Regions from separate parts of the Streptomyces sp. NPDC016845 genome, predicted to be linked through region 3. Evidence: riboswitches for the same ligand, from Rfam matches in the RefSeq annotation. Region 3 holds a riboswitch; each other region holds the start of a gene.
What was found. A riboswitch is a leader RNA that binds a small molecule or an ion and turns the genes downstream of it on or off. The one in region 3 is predicted to bind thiamine pyrophosphate.

Region 1 (5,092 bases), on a different contig from region 3:
ACGAGGAGATCCCGTTCGGCCTCTGGGACAGCGGCCGATGCCTCGCGGGCACGTGCCGCTACAGCCTGAGTGTGCAGCCAGCGGTTTCCCAGCGGTGGCAGCAAAGCCTCAGCCAGTTTGGCCGCGCCTTGGGGCGTGTCCAGTGCAGTGGGCATGATGCGCACCGTAGCCGAGTCGGCCAGTTGGCGAACAGCCCGGCACGAGTCCCTCCGGGCATGGGCGCTGGACGGTTCCCTGTCTCCAAGGCGGACGAACACCCAAGAGATCCGCCACGTAGCCAATGGTGGAACGCCGTAGCCCCTGGTTCGCCGAAGCGGTGGAAGTTTCCCTACTTCATCAAGGCCCGCGCACGGCGCGGGCGCGGGCCGCCTCGCAGCCCGGCCCGCCTCTTGGCTTCGCCACGGCTGGCCGGTCCGGGCGGCCCGCTCGCGTGCTAAGCGGGCGAAGGGGAGAAACCCGCTGCGGCTGGGGCGGTCGGCTCCACGGCTTTAGGCAGCCACTTTGGGGCGAGCCTCTAAGATCTTGGCCCCAACGTCGTGCTTCAACGGGCAGCTACACAGACTGCCCGACTCGCCGGAAGCTTACGGGGCCAAGATCACTCGCCCCAAAGCAGCTCCCGCCCAAAGCCGCTCCACCGCCCTCGTCTTCAGCGACCCGGCTTTGGGGACGGGCATTTTCGATAGATAATCGCATGGTCGTCAGCGAGACGCCAAAGAGTCTCAGAACCTTTCTCTCTCCCCTTCGCAGAGCAGATCTTGCGTGACAAGACGGAGTCCGAAGGGACTCGAATTACGGACCTCGTGCTTTCGTCGAGGAGTGTCGTCCAAGAGTCTCCAGCCTGGACGACGTAGGCGATTTCTCGCCTTCCCTCCTTGAGATCTACTTGTTCTGCAGGAAGCCAAGGCGTATCGCTTCCGAGGAATTGAATCAGTAGCGCGAATGCGTAACTTGCCAGTACGGAAGCCATGGCGGTGCCTTGGGAGTATTGCAACTTGCGGATCTCGTCCGCACGTCCGTTGAACTCATCAAGTGTTTCTTGGGTGGACGTCCTCAGTGCCGCTATCCTGGAAAGGTCCGCAACGCCTGCGCTACGTTCGGCATTCAGTCGTTCCACCTTCTGCTTCGCTTCAGTCCATAGTTCGTGCAGGCGTTCATCCGTCGGCTCTTTCTGTAGCCATTTGTCGAGTGGCAGCGGTTCAACGCGGTCGACTGCGCGCCCTTTCTTCCTGTCTCGCACGAAAATAAAGTGCCGCACGGCTAGAACGATTACCACCAAGACGACCCAGTACCATACGAGAAGGTACGAAAGAACAAAGATCGTAAGGTACACCCCGAGGCGTATCTCATTTTTTGCCACCTCCGACATTCCAGGTCGCCTGTAAACCTCGTCGTTGGCGTATATGACAATGATGCCAGAAAAAGGCAGTAACAATATGATCGTGCCGACGAAAACTTGGACGGGCCCAGCGGCGGATATTAGCTCCAGCATGGTTGATGGAACGCCATGCGACACAATTGCTATCTTCACGATCACGAGAAGCACGACGGCTGCACCTGCGTAGGCCGGGATGTTAGCTAGGGCGCTTGAGCGTCGAGTTGCTTTATTACGAAGAACTTCCAGTTCGTCAAAGCGCTTTGAGGTCCGCTCTGTTCTTGCGCTCTGCCTTGCGGTTCGGCGCTGTCGCCGCCATCTAGCCACATCGTGCTCCGCGTGTCCGAATTCCTGTGTGGGGTGACCGAAGTGCTGAAATGTGTTTATGTGGGCAGTCTGCATAGATAGTAGATCAGGTAACTAACTTGTGACAGGTGGTGGCGATGCTGGAGTGAGGTGGGCGCGTCCCCGCTGGATATAGCTGTTCGATCTGTCCTCTCGGGCCGTCTCTGGGCCGTCCGAGGCCGCTCGACAGCGACCAGCGGCGACCAACAGTGACAGGGGTCCTACCCGACGACCCCAGGTCACGCCCATCCGTCTGCGACACTGGTAGAGCCATGCCTAAGCCCGGAGAACTCACTTTCGTCGCCCCCCGCGGAGCCAAGAAGCCGCCGCGGCACCTCGCCGACCTTTCGCCCGCTGAGCGGAAGGAGGCTGTTGCCGCGATCGGTGAGAAGCCGTTTCGCGCCAAGCAGCTGTCGCAGCACTACTTCGCGCGGTACGCGCACGACCCCGCGGAGTGGACCGACATCCCCGCCGGTTCGCGCGAGAAGCTGCGGGAGGCGCTGCTGCCCGAGCTGATGAGCGTCGTGCGGCACCTGTCGACCGACCAGGACACCACCCGCAAGACGCTGTGGCGGCTGTTCGACGGGACGCTCGTCGAGTCGGTGCTCATGCGCTACCCGGACCGGGTCACCATGTGCATCTCGTCGCAAGCCGGCTGCGGGATGAACTGCCCGTTCTGCGCCACCGGACAGGCCGGGCTCGACCGGAACCTGTCGACCGGTGAGATCGTGCACCAGATCGTGGACGGGATGCGGGCGCTCAGGGACGGGGAGATCCCCGGCGGGCCGGCCCGGCTCAGCAACATCGTCTTCATGGGGATGGGCGAGCCGCTCGCCAACTACAAGCGGGTCGTCGGCGCCATCCGCGCCCTGACCGACCCCGAGCCGGACGGGCTCGGGCTCTCCCAGCGCGGCATCACCGTGTCGACCGTCGGGCTCGTCCCGGCGATCAACCGGTTCGCCGACGAGGGCTTCAAGTGCCGCCTCGCCATCTCGCTGCACGCGCCCGACGACGAGCTGCGCGACACCCTCGTACCGGTCAACACCCGGTGGAAGGTGCGTGAGGTCCTCGACGCCGGATGGGAGTACGCCGCCAAGTCGGGGCGCCGGCTGTCGATCGAGTACGCGCTCATCCGTGACATCAACGACCAGGCCTGGCGCGGTGACCGGCTCGGCCGGCTGCTGCGGGGCAAGCCGGTGCACGTCAATCTCATTCCGCTGAACCCGACGCCGGGGTCGAAGTGGACCGCGTCGCGGCCCGAGGACGAGAAGGCGTTCGTCGAGGCGATCGCGGCGCACGGGGTGCCCGTCACCGTCCGGGACACCCGTGGCCAGGAGATCGACGGGGCGTGCGGTCAGCTCGCCGCGACCGAGCGGTAGCCTGGGCCGAGCGGTACCAACCACATCTGCATATTCCGACAGGGGAGCGCCACAGCGCTGAGAGTGCGGCACCGGTTCCATACCGCAGGCCGCAGACCCTCTGAACCTCGCCCGGGTCATTCCGGGTAGGAAGTTCGGTCATCACTCATGCTGTTGCGCCCTGCTCGGAGACCTGCGAAGGCTCCGGGCAGGGCCGCGTCTTCTCCTGGTCATTCCAGGAGGAATTCGAATGAGCACCATCAGCAAGAAGACGTGCCTGGCCATGGCCGTCGGCGTCGGCCTCGTCGCCCTCGCCGCCTGCGGGTCGTCCGGCGACGGCGGCTCCGGTGACTCCAGGACCGTCACCCTCGTCAGCCATGACTCCTGGGCCGTCTCCAAGAACGTACTGAAGGACTTCGAGAAGGAGTCCGGGTACAAGGTGAAGGTCCTGGAGGACGGTGACGCCGGGCAGGCCGTCAACAAGGCGATCCTGTCCAAGGGCAATCCGCAGGGCGACGTCTTCTTCGGCGTCGACAACACCCTGCTGTCCCGGGCGCTCGACAATGACGTCTTCGCGTCCTACGAGGCCAAGGGCCTCGACAAGGTGAAGAAGGCCTATCAGCTCGACGCCGGGAAGCATCGCGTCACGCCCGTCGACACCGGCGACATCTGCGTCAACTACGACAAGAAGTACTTCGAGCAGCACAAGCTGACGCCACCCTCCTCCTTCGCCGATCTCGCCGAGCCCGCGTACAGGAACCTGCTCGTCACCGAGAACGCGGCCACCTCCTCGCCCGGTCTCGGCTTCGTGCTCGGGTCCGCCGCGCGGTACGGCGACGACGGCTGGCAGGGCTACTGGAAGAAGCTCGTGGCCAACGGGGTGAAGGTCGTCGACGGCTGGGACCAGGCGTACAACGAGGAGTTCAGCGGCAGCGCCGGCGGCAAGAAGGCCGGTGGCGACCGGCCGCTCGTCGTGTCGTACGCGTCCTCGCCGCCCGCCGAGGCGATCTACGCCGACCCGCAGCCGAAGACGTCACCGGTCGGCGTCGCCACCGGGACGTGCTTCCGGCAGGTCGAGTTCGCCGGGCTGCTCGACGGGGCGAAGAACGAGAAGGGCGGTCAGGCGCTGCTCGACTTCCTCATCTCGAAGGAGTTCCAGCAGGACATGCCGCTCAACATGTTCGTCGACCCGGTGACCGAGGACGCCACCGCGCCCGCCGACTACACCAAGTACGCCGTGCGCGTCGACGACCCCGAGACCCTCAGCCCGCGCAAGATCGCCGACAACCGTGACAGCTGGGTCAAGTCGTGGACCTCCCTCGTAAGGAAGTAGCCGCACCGGCGAAAGCCCGGACGGCATCCCGCGTTCGTCCCTCCGGGGACGCCGCGCGCCTCGGCCTCATGGTCGTGCCCGTCGTGTTCTTCGCCGTCTTCTTCGCCTATCCGGTCGTCGCCATCGTCCGGCGCGGGCTGCTCGTCGGCGGTGCCTGGCAGTTCGGGCGGATCGGGGACGTGCTGAGGGAGCCGGACATCCGGCACGTCCTGTGGTTCACGGTGTGGCAGGCGCTGGCGTCGACCGCTCTCACGTTGCTGATCGCGTTGCCCGGCGCGTACGTGTTCGCGCGGCTCGACTTCCCCGGCAAGCAGGTGCTGCGGGCGATCGTCACCGTGCCGTTCGTGCTGCCGACCGTCGTCGTCGGGACGGCGTTCCTGGCCCTGGTCGGGCGGGGCGGGCTCCTCGACGAGCTGTGGGGTGTGCGGCTCGACACCACCGTATGGGCCATTCTCGTCGCGCATGTCTTCTTCAACTACGCGGTCGTCGTACGGACTGTCGGCGGGCTCTGGGCGCAGCTCGATCCGCGGCAGGAGGAGGCCGCGCGGATGCTCGGCGCCTCGCGGTTCGCGGCCTGGCGGCGGGTGACGCTGCCCGCGCTCGGACCGGCCGTGGCGGCGGCGGGCCTGATGGTCTTCCTGTTCACCTTCACGTCGTTCGGGGTCGTGCAGATCCTCGGCGGGC
Region 2 (5,092 bases), on a different contig from region 3:
TCAGGCTCGGCGCAGCCGGAACGGGGCGTACACGAGCAGCGCCGTGCCGAACGCCACGTAGTAGCCGAGGTCCGCCCCGTGCAGCGCCTCGGCGGCCGGGCCGACGTACAGCGACGTGTTCATGAACGGGACCGTGGCGGCGAACGCGGCGAGGAAGGCGACCAGAGCGGGAAGGAACGGCTGCCGCCTCGACTCCTCCTCCGCGAGATCGACCGGGGCGCCGCCACGCGCGCGGGCGCGGGCGCGCCAGTCGACGAGGACGACCGCGACGAAGCCGGGGATCCAGTAGCCCACGAACAGGAGGACGTTCTGGAAGCGGGCGGCGGTGTCGGCGGCGTGCATCCACAGCACCAGGGGGAAGCCGAGCAGCGCGGCGAGGGCGGCGGCGAGCGGGCGGGGCAGGCGGGCGCCGATGGTCTGGAGGGCGAGCGAGCCGCTGTAGTCGTTCATGGCGTTGCTGCACAGCGCGGCGAGCGCCACGGCCAGGAGCCCGACCGAGCCCGGCACTCCGCCGCCGAGCAGGGTGTCGACGCCCTGCGCGGTCTGGTCGGTGAAGACGGAGGCGCCCCAGAGCCCGAGCGCCTGCACGGCCGTGAAGGAGACGACGACGCCGGCGAGCGTGGACCAGAACATACGGACCGGAGAGGTGGTGCGCGGCAGGTAGCGGCTGAAGTCGCCGGCGTACGGCGCCCAGGAGATGGCGAGGCTCAGCGCGATGGTGGTGGTCAGCGCGAACGCGCCCGCGCGGTCGGCCCCGTGCGCGCTGCCGTGGCCCGCCGGGGTGACGCCGGCGTCCGCGAGACGCAGCGCCAGGGCGCAGAAGGCGACCGCGAGAACGGCCGTCATCCACTGTTGCAGGCGGTGGATCGCCTCGTAGCCGAGCGCGCCGAACGCGCCCTGCGCGGCCATCATCACGAGCGCCCCGAGCCAGAACGGCCAGCCGCAGAGCCGGGCGAGCGCGTCGCCGCCGAACAGTCCGATGAGCGCGTCCCAGGCGATGGAGGACAGCCACTGCAGGGCGCCGGGGACGACGACGCTCCGGCCGAACGCGAGCCTGGCGAGCGGCAGTTGACCGGCGCCGGTGGCGCTCCCCCACGTACCCAGGTACGCGGTCGGCACGGCGCCGAGCACGGTGCCGAGGACGACGGCGGCGAGCGCGGTGGCGAAGTCGAGGCCGAGCGCGATGCCCACGGTGCCGGTGAAGACGCCGCTCATCGTCAGGTTGGGCGCGAACCACACGGTGAACAGCCGTCCGGCGCCGCCGTACCGGTGGCTCTCGGGGACGGGGGCGATGCCCCGCGACTCGGGCCGCCAGTCCCCGGGCGCGGCGGGCATCCGCCCGTCGAAGGCGGACGCGTGCGGCGGTGCGGAAGCGTGCGCGTCCGTGGGAGCGTGCGCATCCTTGGAAACATGCGGCATCGACATCGCTGACATCCCTCCGCCAGTGCTAACTGGTTCAGGTTCTACGGGTGTGATCTCAGCCCCGTCATGGCGCGGGGCACCCCGTGTCGGGCAGTACCGGAGCGCACAATACCCTGTCGCCCATGAGGACCATCGGCCTGATCGGCGGCATGAGCTGGGAGTCCACGGCCGAGTACTACCGGCTGCTCAACGAGCTGACGCGGGAGCGGCTCGGCGGACTGCACTCGGCGCGGATCGTGCTGTACTCCGTGGACTTCGCGGAGATCGAGCGGTTGCAGGTCGCGGGCGACTGGGCGGAGGCCGGCCGCGTCCTGGGCGCGGCGGCCCGGAGCCTGGAGGCGGCCGGCGCCGACCTGCTGCTCATCTGCACCAACACGATGCACAAGGTCGCCGACGAGGTGCAGGCGGTCACCTCCGTTCCGCTGCTGCACCTCGCCGACGCGACGGCGGACGCGGTGCGCGCGGCGGGCGCGAAGCGGATCGGGCTGCTCGGCACCGCGTTCACGATGGAGCAGGACTTCTACCGCGGCCGCCTCGCGGGCCACGGCCTCGACGTGCTCGTCCCGGACGAGGCGGGCCGGGCGCTCGTGCACCGCGTGATCTACGAGGAGCTGTGCCTCGGCGTCGTCCGTGACGCCTCTCGCGCCGCGTACCAGGAGGTCATCGCCGGGCTCGTGGCCGCGGGCGCGGAGGGTGTCGTCCTGGGCTGTACGGAGATCGAGCTGCTGATCGGCGCGGAGGACAGCCCGGTCCCCGTCTTCCCGACGGCGCGGCTGCACGCGGAGGCGGCCGTGCGGGAGGCGCTGCGCGACGGTATGTCCTGAGCTCTCCGGCTCAGGGCGCCGGTTCTCCCAGCTCCTCCGGGGCCGCCGGGTGGAGAGCCTCGACGGCGTTGGTGACGGTGGCGTGGACGCCGCCCGTGAGCCGGTCCGCTCCGGCGGCGCGCAGCGCGGAGCGCGCGGCGGCGGTCGCCACGAGCGCGACGGAGCCGCCGTCCGGCGCCCTCTCCGCCTCCAGGCCCGTCTTGACGAACTGCCGCACCGCGCCGGCCGTGCAGCGCTCGACGCCCAGGAAGTCCACCGCGAAGAGCCGCTGCCCGGTGCGTGCCATGCGCGCGAGCAGACCGCACAGCCCGGCCGCCACCGCGTCGTCGAACGTCCCGGCGTCGTCGAACGCCCCGGCGACGTCGAACGCCCCGGCGACGTCGACGACCAGGACGTCACCGGCGGCCCACCGCGCCGGGAAGGTCACCCGCGCTCGCTCCATCTCGGTCCCTCGGTCCTCGGGCCGCGCATCGGCGGCGGCTCGTGTGCGGGGCGCCTACCCCGGCCCGCACACCGCACGCCCCCCATCATGCGGCGCACCGGAAGCTCCGGGACAGGCGCTTGCCGTGCCCGGTGCGGGGCAAGCGGCCGGAATGAGAGCAGCGACGAATCCCTCCGTCCGGCGCCTGGCGGCCGCGGCGATCGGCCTTGCGATGGTTCCCGCCCTCATGGGGTGCGGTGGAGACGACGGGGACGGTCGGGGGACGGCACCCGGTGCCGCGTCGGCCGCGTCCGGCCTCCGGCTGACGATCACCACGGACAACGGGGTGCGGCTGCGGCCCACCGACGGCGACGAGGTCGGCGTCGACCAGGCCGTCGCCCACCACTGGTCGCGCCACGACGGCGCCCGCGTCCTCGACCTGAACTGCCGCGACCAGGAGGGGTCCGGCCGGCCGTGTCCGCGCATGCCGGAGATCGACGTTCCCGCGGGCATCGCCGTGACCGTCACCGCCCGCAACGCCGGTATCGACGCCGCGGGCCTGAGCGGCCCTCTCGACCTGACCACCGTCAACGGTGATGTCACGGTGGCCGATTCCGGCGCGGACGACGCGTCACTGCGCCTCGTGACCCGCAACGGCTCGGTGCACACCACGTCCGTACGCGCCTCGGCGCTCGGCGTGCGGACGGTCAACGGCGATGTCACGCTCGACTGCGCCACGGCCCCGCGCCGGGTGTCGGCGCGGACCGTGAACGGCTCGGTGGACGTCGCCGTGCCGCACGACGCCCCCGGCTACCGGGTGGACGCCACGACGGACAACGGGCGTCCCGCGATCACCCTCCCCGACGCCGCGGGCGGTTCTTCACGCACGATGACGCTGGCGACCGTCAACGGCGACGTACGGGCCGACCGCCTCTAGATCTCCGCCGCCCTGGATCTCCTTCGGCCGCAGGCTCAGCACGAGGTCGCGTGGCAGACCGTGCGTGTCGTGCAGATAGTGCAGGTCCTCCTCGTCGAGCGGACCCTGGAAGCGTGGCCGAGCGAGCACCTGGCGGCCGCGGGTCAGGAGCCGCCCGAAGCGGCGCTCCTCGTCGAGGAGCACCCGCCGCACCTCGTCCGGGTCCGTCGTCTGCCGGAAGTGGTCCAGGGTGTGGTGCACCAACTCCTGCGGGAGAGCGCCGAGTTGGCGCGTGGAGTCGTCGCGCCACAGCACGGTGAGGGCGCGGCGCAGCAGGCGGCGGAGCACGTAGCCGCGCCCGGTGCTGCTCGGCCGCACGCCGTCCCCGATGACCACGACGGCCGAGCGCAGGTGGTCGCTGACCAGGCGCCAGGAGGGTTCGTCCAGCTGCCACACGCGGGGCAGTTCACGGCGCCAGGGGTCGAACACGTCGCACTCGTAGACCGAGTCCTTGCCCTGGAGGAGGGAGACGAGGCGTTCCAGGCCGAGGCCGGTGTCGACGTTGCGCTGCGGCAGCGGGACGAGGGAGCCGTCGGGCAGGCGGCGGTGGCGCATCATCACGTGGTTCCACACCTCGACCCAGCGCTCGTCCCGGCCGGGCGTCGAGCGCGGCGGGGTGTCACCGGTCCACAGGAAGATCTCCGAGTCGGGTCCGCAGGGTCCTGTCGGCCCGTTGGACCACCAGTTGTCCTCGACGGTGAACTCCACCGGGACCCCGCGCTCCTGCCAGACCCGCAGGGAGTCGGTGTCCTGTCCCACCTGTTCGTCACCGCCGAAGACGGTGGCATGCAGCAGGCCCGGATCGACGCCGAGCCCTTCGGTGAGCAGGTCGTATCCCCAGGCGAGGCTCTGCGGGCCCGCGTAGTCGCCGAGCGACCAGGTGCCGAGCATCTCGAAGACCGTGAGGTGGGTGGGGTCGCCGATCTCGTCCACGTCGGTGATGCGCAGGCACCGCTGTACGTCGACCAGGCGCCGCCCCCGCGGATGGGGCCGCCCCTCCAGGTACGGGGTGAGGGGGTGCATGCCCGAGGTGGTGAAGAGCACGGGGTCGCCGGGCGGCGGGAGCAGGGTGGAGCCGGTGATGCGCTGGTGGCCGCGGTCCTCGTAGTACTCGACGAATGTCCGGACGACGCCGTCGGTGGTGAGGGTGGGCCGGTCGCCCTGGATGCTCCGGGTGTTCATGGGGTGGCTCCTTCTCGGGTGAGCGGGAGGCACCGGACACGAGTCCGCACGATCGAGCGGGAACCGGTCCTGAGACCGGAGAACCATCGGCGGGCCGTCTCCGGTCGCCGATGGTCGAGGTGAACGTCAGGCGGCGGCAACCGGCGAGCTGGTCGCTCGCGCGGTTGCCGCGGTGATGCACAGGCCCTTGACGTTCATGCCGACCACGGTAACGCGGTGCCGCCCGGACCGCCCATGATTTGTGCCGCCCCCGGCATCCGCCCTAGA
Region 3 (5,092 bases):
CCCACGCGATCGGCCAGTGCCTGCTCTCCCAGCTCGGCGAGGAGGCCCGCCGGGACCACCTCGACCGCCATCCGGCCCGCGCCATCACCCCGTACTCGGTACGGGACGACCGGACCCTGCTCCGCAAGCTGCGCACCGTGGAACGGATGGAGCCGGTCATCGAGCGGCAGGAGTACGCGCTGGGCACGGCCTGCGCCGCGTTCCCGGTCACCATCGGTTCGACCGCCGCGACGGTGGCCGTCTCCCTCCCCTCGCACCAGGCGGACAGATTGCTGCCCCTCGCACGTCGATTGCAGGACGAGATCGGCAACCTCGTAGGGACACTCGCCTTCTCTATCAGCATCTGAAAACTCACTCCTTGTAATCCCCTGTGTACGTTGAGCAAGATGCCAGCAGCGTCAGGAAGGTCATTCCTGGCCAATCGACGGCAAATTGACGGGGTAGGCGATGCGCGAGTCGGTACAAGCAGTGCAAGCAGAGGTCATGATGAGCTTCCTCGTCTCCGAGGAGCTCTCGTTCCGTATCCCGGTGGAGCTCCAGTACGAGGCCGCCGATCCGTACGCGGTGCGGCTCACCTTCCATCTCCCCGGTGACGCCCCCGTGACCTGGGCGTTCGGCCGGGAACTCCTTGTCGACGGGGTCAACGGGGCGACCGGTGACGGCGATGTCCGGATCCTGCCCGTGGAGAACGCCGGAGGCGGCACCGACGAACTGCCGGTGGAGGTGCACATCCGGCTCCAAGTGGGCGGCGACCACGCGCTGTTCCGGGCCGGTGTCGCCCCCCTCATCGCGTTCCTCGACCGTACGGACAAGCTCGTCCCACTCGGCCAGGAACAGGCCCTGGGCGACTACGAGGCCGAACTCGACGAGGCGCTGGACCGGATCCTCGCCGAGGAGCAGAACGCGGGCTGAACGCTCGCCGGTCGACGACGTGATGTCTGTGCGGCGCGGTGCACCCGAGCCGTTCCGCGCTGCTCAGCGCTTGCGTCGTCGGCCCCCGCCGCCACGTCCCGGAGCAGTCCGCGCGGGCTTGCCGGGCATCGGACGGTCGGCGGAGACCACCAGCGCGGCCAGCGCGGTGGTCACCGGCACCGCCGCCACCAGGCCGATCGAACCGACGAGCGTGCGCACGATCTCCTCGGCGACCAGCTCACTGTTGGCCACGTCGACGACGCTGCTCTGCGCGATCGAGAACAGCAGGAGCAGCGGCAGCGCCGCGCCCGCGTACGCGAGGACCAGGGTGTTGACGACGGACGCGATGTGATCGCGGCCGATCCGGATGCCGGCCCGGTACAGGCCGCGCCAGCCCATCGTCGGATTGGCCTCGTGCAGCTCCCACACCGCCGACGTCTGTGTGACCGTCACGTCGTCCAGGACGCCGAGCGAACCGATGATGACTCCGGCGAGCAGCAGACCGCTCATGTCGATGTCCGGGTACAGGCCGTGGATCAGGCCGGTGTTGTCGTCCGTGTTGCCCGTCAGGGCGGCCCAGCCGATGAAGAGCGACCCCAACAGGCCGATGAGCAGCAGCGACACGAGAGTGCCCAGAACGGCGACCGACGTTCGGGCTGTCAGGCCGTGGCACGTGTAGAGCGCGATCAGCATGATCGCGCTGGCCCCGACGACCGCTACGACCAACGGGTTCGAGCCCTGGAGGATCGCCGGGAGGATGAACAGCGTCAGCACCAGGAAGCTGATTGTGAGCGCGACCAGTGCCATGACGCCGCGCATGCGGCCCACTGCCACGACGACCAAGGCGAAGATCCCGGCAAGGAGCGCCATAGGGATCTTGCGGTTCACATCGGTGACAGAGTACTGCAACTCCTCGGGGGCGTCCGGCGCATAGGCGACGATCACCTTCTGGCCCTCACGCAGCTGTCGTGGCGAGTCGGGCTGCACGATCTCCGTGAACGTACGGCCCTCGTCCTTGCCGGTGTCGACCCGGATCGTCGCCTTTTCGCAGGTACCGGCGTCCGCGCTCTGTGTCGGTGTACCCGACGGGTCCTGGGTGGAGGAACCCGTCGCGTTCACGGACTTGCAGTCCACCTTGTCGACCCGGGCGACTGTGGCCTGCTGCGTCTGCCGGTCGAAGCCGACGCCGGTGCGCTCGTGATCCGGGGCCCCTCCGGGCCACAGCACCACAAGGCCGACGACGACGGCCACGGAGAACGGCACCAGGATCGCCGCGATGACCTTGCGAAGGTGCTGCGAGACGGGTGCTGCGGGGCCATGACTGTGCGAGTGGCCATGCCCGCCCGGGCCGTGCCCGGACGCTGACGGGCCCTGCCCGAGCGGGGGTTGGGGCGGCGGGGGCGGAGGCTGCTGCGTCGAGGTCACCGCCCGATCATCGCAAGAACGACAGGGGCCCTCTGTTCAACGCGTCCGAAGTGACGCTAGCGTGGGGGCACCTTTGTACACGCGGGAGCTCGGAGCACCGGGCTGAGAGGGCGCTGACCTTCGTCCATGCGTGTTTCACGTGAAACAGCGTGAAACGCCGCCGACGAACACCGCTGCGTCGACCGCCGAACCTGTTACCGGGTAATGCCGGCGTAGGGAGTAGGTCTCATGACCACAACGGACGCACGCACGCCTGCCTCCAACGGCTCGGAGCCGGAGGCCGGGAAGTCCATCGGCTGGCACAAGGGATACATCAAGGGCTCGCGCCCCGACCTCAATGTGCCGGTCCGACAGGTGCATCTCACCAATGGCCAGGCCGTCACGCTGTACGACACCTCGGGCCCGTACACCGATCCGACCGTCGACACCGATGTGCGCAGGGGGCTCGCACCGCTCCGGGAGAACTGGATCATCGCCCGCGGCGACACCGAGGAGTACGCGGGCCGCCCCGCCCGCCCCGAGGACGACGGCATCAAGCACACCTCGCCCCGCGGCGGGCTGCGCAACCTCGACGCGGTCTTCCCGGGCCGCCCCCGTCAGCCGCGCCGCAGCAGGACCGGCGAGCCGGTGACCCAACTCGCGTACGCCCGACGAGGCGAGATCACTCCGGAGATGGAGTACGTCGCCATCCGGGAGAACGTCGCGCCCGAGGTGGTCCGCGAGGAGATCGCGGCGGGCCGCGCGGTCCTGCCCGCCAACGTGAACCACCCGGAGATCGAGCCGATGATCATCGGCAAGCGGTTCCTGGTGAAGGTCAACGCCAACATCGGCAACTCCGCCGTCACCTCGTCCATCGAGGAGGAGGTGGAGAAGATGACGTGGGCGACCCGCTGGGGCGCCGACACCGTCATGGACCTTTCCACCGGCCGCAACATCCACACCACGCGCGAGTGGGTCCTGCGCAACTCCCCCGTCCCCATTGGCACAGTGCCGCTCTACCAGGCCCTCGAAAAGGTCGACGGCAAGGCCGAGGAGCTTACCTGGGAGACCTACAAGGACACCGTCATCGAGCAGGCCGAGCAAGGCGTGGACTATATGACGGTCCACGCCGGCGTCCGGCTCCCGTACGTCCCGCTGACCGCCAACCGCAAGACCGGCATCGTCTCGCGCGGCGGCTCCATCATGGCCGCTTGGTGCCTTGCGCACCACAAGGAGAGCTTCCTCTACGAGCACTTCGAGGAGCTCTGCGAGATCCTCGCCGCGTACGACGTCACGTACTCGCTCGGCGACGGGCTGCGTCCCGGCTCCATCGCGGACGCCAACGACGAGGCCCAGTTCGCCGAGCTCAGGACGCTCGGAGAGCTGAACTCGATCGCCAAGCGGCACGGCGTGCAAACCATGATCGAGGGCCCGGGCCACGTCCCGATGCACAAGATCAAGGAGAACATCGACCTTCAGCAGGAGATCTGCGAGGAGGCGCCGTTCTACACGCTCGGCCCGCTCACCACGGACGTCGCTCCGGCTTACGACCACATCACGTCCGGGATCGGCGCCGCGATGATCGCCTGGTGGGGCACGGCGATGCTCTGCTACGTCACGCCCAAGGAGCACCTCGGCCTGCCCAACCGCGACGACGTGAAGACCGGCGTCATCACGTACAAGATCGCGGCGCACGCGGCGGACCTCGCCAAGGGACATCCGGGCGCGCAGGACTGGGACGACGCGCTCTCGGACGCCCGCTTCGAGTTCCGCTGGGAGGACCAGTTCAACCTCGCACTCGACCCGGACACGGCACGGGAGTTCCACGACGAGACGCTCCCCGCCGAACCGGCGAAGACGGCGCACTTCTGCTCCATGTGCGGCCCGAAGTTCTGCTCGATGAAGATCTCGCAGGACATCCGTCGCGAGCACGGCACCACGAAGGCCGAGGTCGAGGCCGGCATGGAACAGAAGTCGAAGGAGTTCGCCGAAGCGGGCAACCGCGTCTATCTGCCGCTCGCCAACTGACCGGCGTCCACGCATGACGAAGGGCTCGGGGCCGCACCGTGCGCCCCGAGCCGTTTCTCCCCGGTTCAGTCCGGCTGGTGCTCCGGGCCTCCGAAGTCCGGGCTCGTGAAATCCGGACTGGAGAACCCGGCACGCTGCCCCGTGGCGGTGCCGCCGCCGTCGGGGCTGCTGAACCCGGGCCTGTTGTAGCCGAGCTGCGGCATGCGGTTGGCGGAGCCGCTGCCCCTGCCGCCGCTCATCGAACCGCCGCCCAGGGCGGTCCGGGCCTGGGCGTCCCGCAGGAACGGCAGGATGCCCCGCTCTAGGAGCGCCTCGGTCCAGGCCTCCCTGGCGCGCGTCACCTCCTCGTTGGCCTCGCCGTGCGCGCCTGCCTGGAGCGAGGTCGACCCGTTGCGCAGGGCGGTCAGGAGCAGGCAGACCGCGGCGACGAGGATGCCCGCCGCGGTGAGCGCGCCGAAGACCCAGCCGACGGACAGCAGGGTGCCGGCGAAGTCCGGTGGGGGGTTGAGCATCTTCAGGATGTAGCCGACCAGCAGGAAGATGGCGGCCGCGGTCCCGGCAAGGACCGGGGCGAGCACGACGGCGACCGCGGCGACACCGGGCCCTGTGGTCTCCGCGACCTCGCCCACCGTGGCGGCGAAGCCGATGGAGCTGCCGCCGCTGGACTCGGCCGAGCTGGAGGAGCCTCCTTCACGTAGCGGACGGACGGGCTGCGGAGCGGCGCGCAGCTCGTCGCGGACCTTGGTGT
Region 4 (5,092 bases), on a different contig from region 3:
GGGTCCTGAAGGGTCGTGTCCACGCAGGCGAGTGTACGAGGAGTGACTGACAGGGCCCGGTCCCGCTGCGGGACCGGGCCCGTACTGCAGCAGAGCTGTGACCGTCTCAGAAGGCCGGACGCTCCGGGTCCAGGCGGGCCCGGCCCTCGGTGGGCGAGGAGGCTTCGGCGAAGTGGCGCCTGGGGATGCGGCCCGCCCGGTACGCCAGCCGGCCCGCCTCCACCGCGTGCCGCATGCCCTCGGCCATGAGCACCGGCTCCTGGGCGCGGGTCACCGCCGAGGCGAGCATCACCCCCGCGCAGCCCAGCTCCATGGCGAGCGCCACGTCGGAGGCCGTGCCCGCGCCCGCGTCCAGGATCACCGGCACGCGCGCGTGCTCGACGATCAGCTCGAAGTTGTGCGGGTTGCGGATGCCGAGGCCCGAGCCGATGGGGGAGCCGAGCGGCATGATCGCCGCGCAGCCCACGTCCTCCAGCCTGCGCGCCAGGACCGGGTCGTCGTTCGTGTACGGGAGGACCGTGAAACCGTCGTCCACCAGGGTTTCCGCGGCTTCCAGCGTCTCTATCGGATCGGGGAGGAGGGTTCGTTCGTCCGCGATCACTTCCAGTTTGACCAGGCTTGTGCCCAGGGCTTCGCGCGCCAGGCGGGCCGTCAGAGCCGCCTCGCCCGCTGTGTAGCAGCCCGCTGTGTTCGGCAGGATCTGGATGTTCAGGTTCCTGAGGACCGAGAGGACCGAGTTGTGCGCTGTCGCGCTCACGCGGCGCATCGCCACTGTGGTCAGTTCCGTGCCCGACGCCGTCAGCGCGCGTTCCAGGATGTCCAGGCTCGGGGCGCCTCCTGTGCCCATGATCAGGCGGGAGGAGTAGGTGGTGTCTCCGATGACGAAAGCGTCGTCCGCCATGTCAGCCTCCTTGCACTGCGGAGAGGACCTCTACGCGGTCGCCCTCGTTCAGTTCTGTCGCCGGCCACTGGGTGCGCGGTACGACCGTCTCGTTCAGGGCGGCGGCCACGCCGGAGTGTGCGGTGGTGAGCGTCGCCACGAGCGCCGCCAGGGTGGTTCCGGCCGCTATCGCTTGCGGCTCGCCGTTGAGGGACACGTTCATGCGGGCTGCTCCGAGGGGGCCGGGGCGGGGGCGGGCGCCGCCGGGAAACGGTCCGGGGCGAAGGGGCTCGCCTCCGGCGGGAGCTCACCCGTCGTCAGGGCGTGCGCCATCACGTCGCCCGTGATCGGGGTCAGCAGTACGCCGTTGCGGTAGTGGCCCGTCGCCAGGAGCAGGCCGGGCAAGGTGGTGGGGCCCAGGAGCGGGGCGTTGTCCGGGGAGCCGGGGCGCAGGCCCGCGCAGGTCTCCGTCAGCGGCAGTTCCGTGATGCCGGGAACCAGCTCGTGGGCGTCGCGGAGGAGTTCGTAGACGCCGCCCGCCGTGACCGTCGTGTCCCAGCCGAGCTCCTCGCTGGTGGCGCCCACGACCAGTTCGCCGTTGACCCTCGGCACCAGGTACAGGTGGTTGCCGCGGACCACCGCGCGGATCGTGCGGCTGAGGAACGGCGCGTACCGCGGCGGCACCGTCAGGCGCAGGACCTGGCCCTTCACCGGGCGGACCGGCGGGCGTACCTCCTCCGGGACGCCGGGCAGCGAGGCGCTGTGGCTGCCGGTCGCCAGCACGGTCCGGTCGGCTGCCAGGGCGGTGCCGTCCGTCAGTGTCACGCCTCGCGCTCTGTCACGGATCACTGAGAGGCGTTCGGCCTTCTGGCGGTGGAAGGCCACGCCCGCGCGCTCGCAGGCCGTCACAAGGGCGCTCGCGAGCCTTCTCGGGTCGATCTGGTGGTCGCCGTCGACCCGCAGGCCCCCGCGCACGCCCGGCGCGAGCATCGGCTCCAGACGGCGGCACTCGCGGCCCGACAGCCACTCGGACTCCAGGCCCGACTTCAGCTGGAACGCGTGCAGTTCGCGCAGGTGCGCCCGGTCGTCCGCGTCCAGGGCGACCGCCAGGGTGCCGCACGCGCGGTAGCCGAGGTCCTGGCCGCTCGCCTCGGACAGCTCCGCCGCGAACCGCGGATAGCGGCGCGCCGACTCGACGTTCAGGGCGAGCAGCGTCTGCTCGCCGTAGTGCAGTTCGGTGACCGCGGCCAGCATCCCGGCCGCCACCCGGGCGGCCCCGCCGCCCGGTCCGGGGTCCACGACCGCGACCGACAGACCGCGCTGAGCGGCCCGCCACGCGGTGACGAGACCGATGATGCCGCCCCCGACGACCAGTACGTCGGTGGCTTCGGTGGGGATACGCGACATGGGCGTCCAGCCCCTCCCTTCGCCGGCATGACCCGGATCAGGTTCGTACGGTCGGAGGCCGCCCCAGCCTCCCTCTCAGCCCGCTGCGTACGGGCTCCCGCGAGTGCTTTACGGCGGCCACCCTAACCGGTGGGCGCGGTCCGCAGTAAGTACGGCCGCCGGTGCGGACAGCGCCTTGATCGCTAAACCAGTGACACGTGTGCAGGACGTCACGGCGCGGGAGTGGCCCGCACCGCTGACCGACGCAAGATCAGGTGCCTAAGGTGATCCGGTGAGCGAGCAACCGAGCGGCAACGGGACACCTCAGGGGCGGCGCAACGTCGTCATCGTCGGCGCGGGGATGGCCGGCGTGCAGACCGCCGTGGCCCTGCGCGAGCAGGGCTTCGCGGGCACCGTCACGCTGATCGGCGCCGAACCCCATCCGCCCTACGACCGGCCGCCGCTCTCCAAGGCCGTCCTGCTCGGCAAGGCCGACGGGTCCGCCTTCGACGTCGACTTCGCCGCTCTCGGCGTGACCGTGGAGCTCGGGCGCGAGGCCACCGGTGTGCGGCCCGGCGATCATGAGCTCGACACCGTCGACGGGCCCGTGTCCTACGACGTCCTGGTCGTCGCCACCGGTGCCGAACCCGTGCGGCTGCCCGGCGCCGACGCCGTTCCCGGTGTCCATCTGCTGCGCACCCTCGACGACGCCGAGCGGCTGCGGCCCGTCCTCGCCGAGCAGCGCGACGTGGTGGTCGTGGGCGCCGGGTGGATCGGCGCCGAGTTCGCCACCGCCGCGCGCGAGGCCGGCTGCCGTGTCACCGTCGTGGAGGCCGCCGAGCGGCCGCTGGCCGGGGCGCTGCCCGCCGAGGTCGCCGCCCCGATGACGGCCTGGTACGCCGACGCGGGCGCACAGTTGCGCACCCACGCGCGTGTGGAGCACGTCGAGCCCGGGTTCGTGACCCTGGACGACGGGACGCGGTTGCCCGCCGGGGCCGTCGTCGTCGGCATCGGCGCCCGGCCCGCCACCGGCTGGCTGGACGGTTCCGGCATCGAGCTGGGCGAGCAGCGTGAAGTCGTCGCCGACGCCGGGTTGCGCACCTCCGTGGCCGATGTCTACGCCGTCGGGGACTGCTCGTCCTTCCCCTCGGCGCGCTACGGCGAGCGGCTCCTCGTCCATCACTGGGACAACGCCCTGCAAGGGCCCCGGACCGTCGCGGCGAACATCATCGGTGAGACACCGGCCGTGTACGACCCCGTGCCCTACTTCTGGTCCGAGCAGTTCGGGCGGTTCGTGCAGTACGCGGGGCACCACCGCGCCGCCGACCGGACCGTGTGGCGCGGGGACCCGGCCGGTGCGGCCTGGTCGGTGTGCTGGCTGCGCGAAGGGGCCCTGGCCGCCGTCCTGGCCGTCGGCAAGCCCCGCGATCTCGCCCAGGGGCGCAAGCTCATCGAGGCCGGCACCGTGCTCGACCCGGAGCTGCTCGCCGACCCCGCCCGGCCGCTGAAGTCCGCCGTGGCCTGACCGCCGTACGCTTGGGAAACACCTGGTCAGCCCGGTCCGGCTTTCCGTCTGTCAGTCCGGGATGGCAGGCTTGTCCTGTGACCGAGATTGACGCAAAGACCGATGCTCTCGTCCCCGACTGGCTCACCCTTCCCGACATCGCCGAGCGGTTCGGCATCGAGGTGACGCGCGTGCGCCAGCTGGTGAAGGAGGGCCAGGTGATCGCTGTACGCCGCGGTGAGAACCGGGCGCTGCACGTGCCCGCCGCCTTCATCGACGGCGACAAGATCGTCAAGGGCCTCACCGGCACCCTGACGCTCCTGCGCGACGACGGCTTCAGCGACGAAGAGATGCTGGAGTGGCTCTTCACCCCCGACCCGACCCTGCCGGGCACGCCCGCGCAGGCCCTGAGCGAGAATCGCGGCACGGAGGTGAAGCGCCGCGCCCAGGCGCTCGCCGTCTGACCTGACAACCGTCCGGTGTGCGCGCCACGCGCGCGTGGCGCGCACACCATCGACAACCAACGGGGGATGTCCCATGGCCGACCCGCGGCGCGAACTGCTCGCCGATGCGCGGCTCTACCTGTGCACCGACGCCCGCAAGCGCCAAGGCGACCTGCCGGAGTTCCTCGACGCCGTGCTCGCGGGCGGCGTGGACATCGTGCAGCTGCGGGACAAGGGCATGGAGGCCGGTGAGGAGCTGGAGCACCTCGCGGTGTTCGCCGACGCGGCCCGCCGCCACGGCAAGCTCTTCGCGGTCAACGACCGGGCGGACGTCGCGCACGCCGGCGGCTCGGACGTCCTGCACCTCGGCCAGGGCGACCTGCCCGTCCCCGCGGCCCGCGCCCTCCTCGGCGACGACGTCCTCATAGGCCGCTCCACGCACGCCGACGCGGAGGCCGACGCGGCCGCCGTCCAGGAAGGCGTGGACTACTTCTGCACCGGCCCGTGCTGGCCGACGCCGACGAAGCCGGGCCGTCACGCGCCCGGCCTCGACCTGGTGCGCCACACCGCCGCCCTCTCCACTGACCGCCCCTGGTTCGCCATCGGCGGCATCGACCTGGGCAACCTGGACGAGGTCCTGGCGGCCGGGGCCCGTCGCGTCGTCGTCGTCCGTGCCCTCACCGAGGCCGACGACCCCGGTGCCGCCGCGGCCGAGTTCGCCAAGCGGCTGCGTTCGATATGACCCGAAGTGCCCGGCCGGGAGCGGCGCCACCGCCTGCTGTCCGGAAGGTGGACGGGGATTAGGGGCAACCGGCCTCCGTCAGTAACCTGCCCATATGGCCTTTGGCACCGCTTCCACCAGGACCGATCGAGCCCGCA

Region 1: linked by a shared signal. The riboswitch ahead of ACH4RC_RS32320 (thiamine ABC transporter substrate binding subunit) and the one ahead of thiC (phosphomethylpyrimidine synthase ThiC) in region 3 are both predicted to bind thiamine pyrophosphate.
Region 2: linked by a shared signal. The riboswitch ahead of ACH4RC_RS31245 (purine-cytosine permease family protein) and the one ahead of thiC (phosphomethylpyrimidine synthase ThiC) in region 3 are both predicted to bind thiamine pyrophosphate.
Region 4: linked by a shared signal. The riboswitch ahead of thiO (glycine oxidase ThiO) and the one ahead of thiC (phosphomethylpyrimidine synthase ThiC) in region 3 are both predicted to bind thiamine pyrophosphate.

Annotation. Positions count from the first base shown of each region.
Region 1 is NZ_JBIRPI010000019.1:107,032-112,123, forward strand. Features, by position in the region: gene ACH4RC_RS32305 (HD domain-containing protein) at 1-155, opposite strand, end outside; gene ACH4RC_RS32310 (hypothetical protein) at 647-1,543, opposite strand; gene rlmN (23S rRNA (adenine(2503)-C(2))-methyltransferase RlmN) at 1,990-3,096, shown strand; TPP riboswitch at 3,127-3,246, shown strand; gene ACH4RC_RS32320 (thiamine ABC transporter substrate binding subunit) at 3,326-4,408, shown strand; gene ACH4RC_RS32325 (ABC transporter permease) at 4,384-5,092, shown strand, end outside.
Region 2 is NZ_JBIRPI010000018.1:69,947-75,038, reverse strand. Features, by position in the region: gene ACH4RC_RS31245 (purine-cytosine permease family protein) at 1-1,419, opposite strand; TPP riboswitch at 1,417-1,516, opposite strand; gene ACH4RC_RS31240 (aspartate/glutamate racemase family protein) at 1,545-2,246, shown strand; gene ACH4RC_RS31235 (hypothetical protein) at 2,257-2,673, opposite strand; gene ACH4RC_RS31230 (DUF4097 family beta strand repeat-containing protein) at 2,840-3,604, shown strand; gene ACH4RC_RS31225 (alanine--tRNA ligase-related protein) at 3,548-4,825, opposite strand; gene ACH4RC_RS31220 (TerD family protein) at 5,088-5,092, opposite strand, start outside.
Region 3 is NZ_JBIRPI010000005.1:455,162-460,253, forward strand. Features, by position in the region: gene ACH4RC_RS17960 (IclR family transcriptional regulator) at 1-347, shown strand, start outside; gene ACH4RC_RS17965 (SsgA family sporulation/cell division regulator) at 448-912, shown strand; gene ACH4RC_RS17970 (YibE/F family protein) at 976-2,337, opposite strand; TPP riboswitch at 2,409-2,573, shown strand; gene thiC (phosphomethylpyrimidine synthase ThiC) at 2,566-4,344, shown strand; gene ACH4RC_RS17980 (hypothetical protein) at 4,410-5,092, opposite strand, start outside.
Region 4 is NZ_JBIRPI010000002.1:547,146-552,237, forward strand. Features, by position in the region: gene pknB (Stk1 family PASTA domain-containing Ser/Thr kinase) at 1-23, opposite strand, end outside; gene ACH4RC_RS08570 (thiazole synthase) at 107-901, opposite strand; gene thiS (sulfur carrier protein ThiS) at 903-1,103, opposite strand; gene thiO (glycine oxidase ThiO) at 1,100-2,287, opposite strand; TPP riboswitch at 2,285-2,398, opposite strand; gene ACH4RC_RS08585 (NAD(P)/FAD-dependent oxidoreductase) at 2,559-3,791, shown strand; gene ACH4RC_RS08590 (Rv2175c family DNA-binding protein) at 3,869-4,234, shown strand; gene thiE (thiamine phosphate synthase) at 4,308-4,955, shown strand; gene metF (methylenetetrahydrofolate reductase [NAD(P)H]) at 5,050-5,092, shown strand, end outside.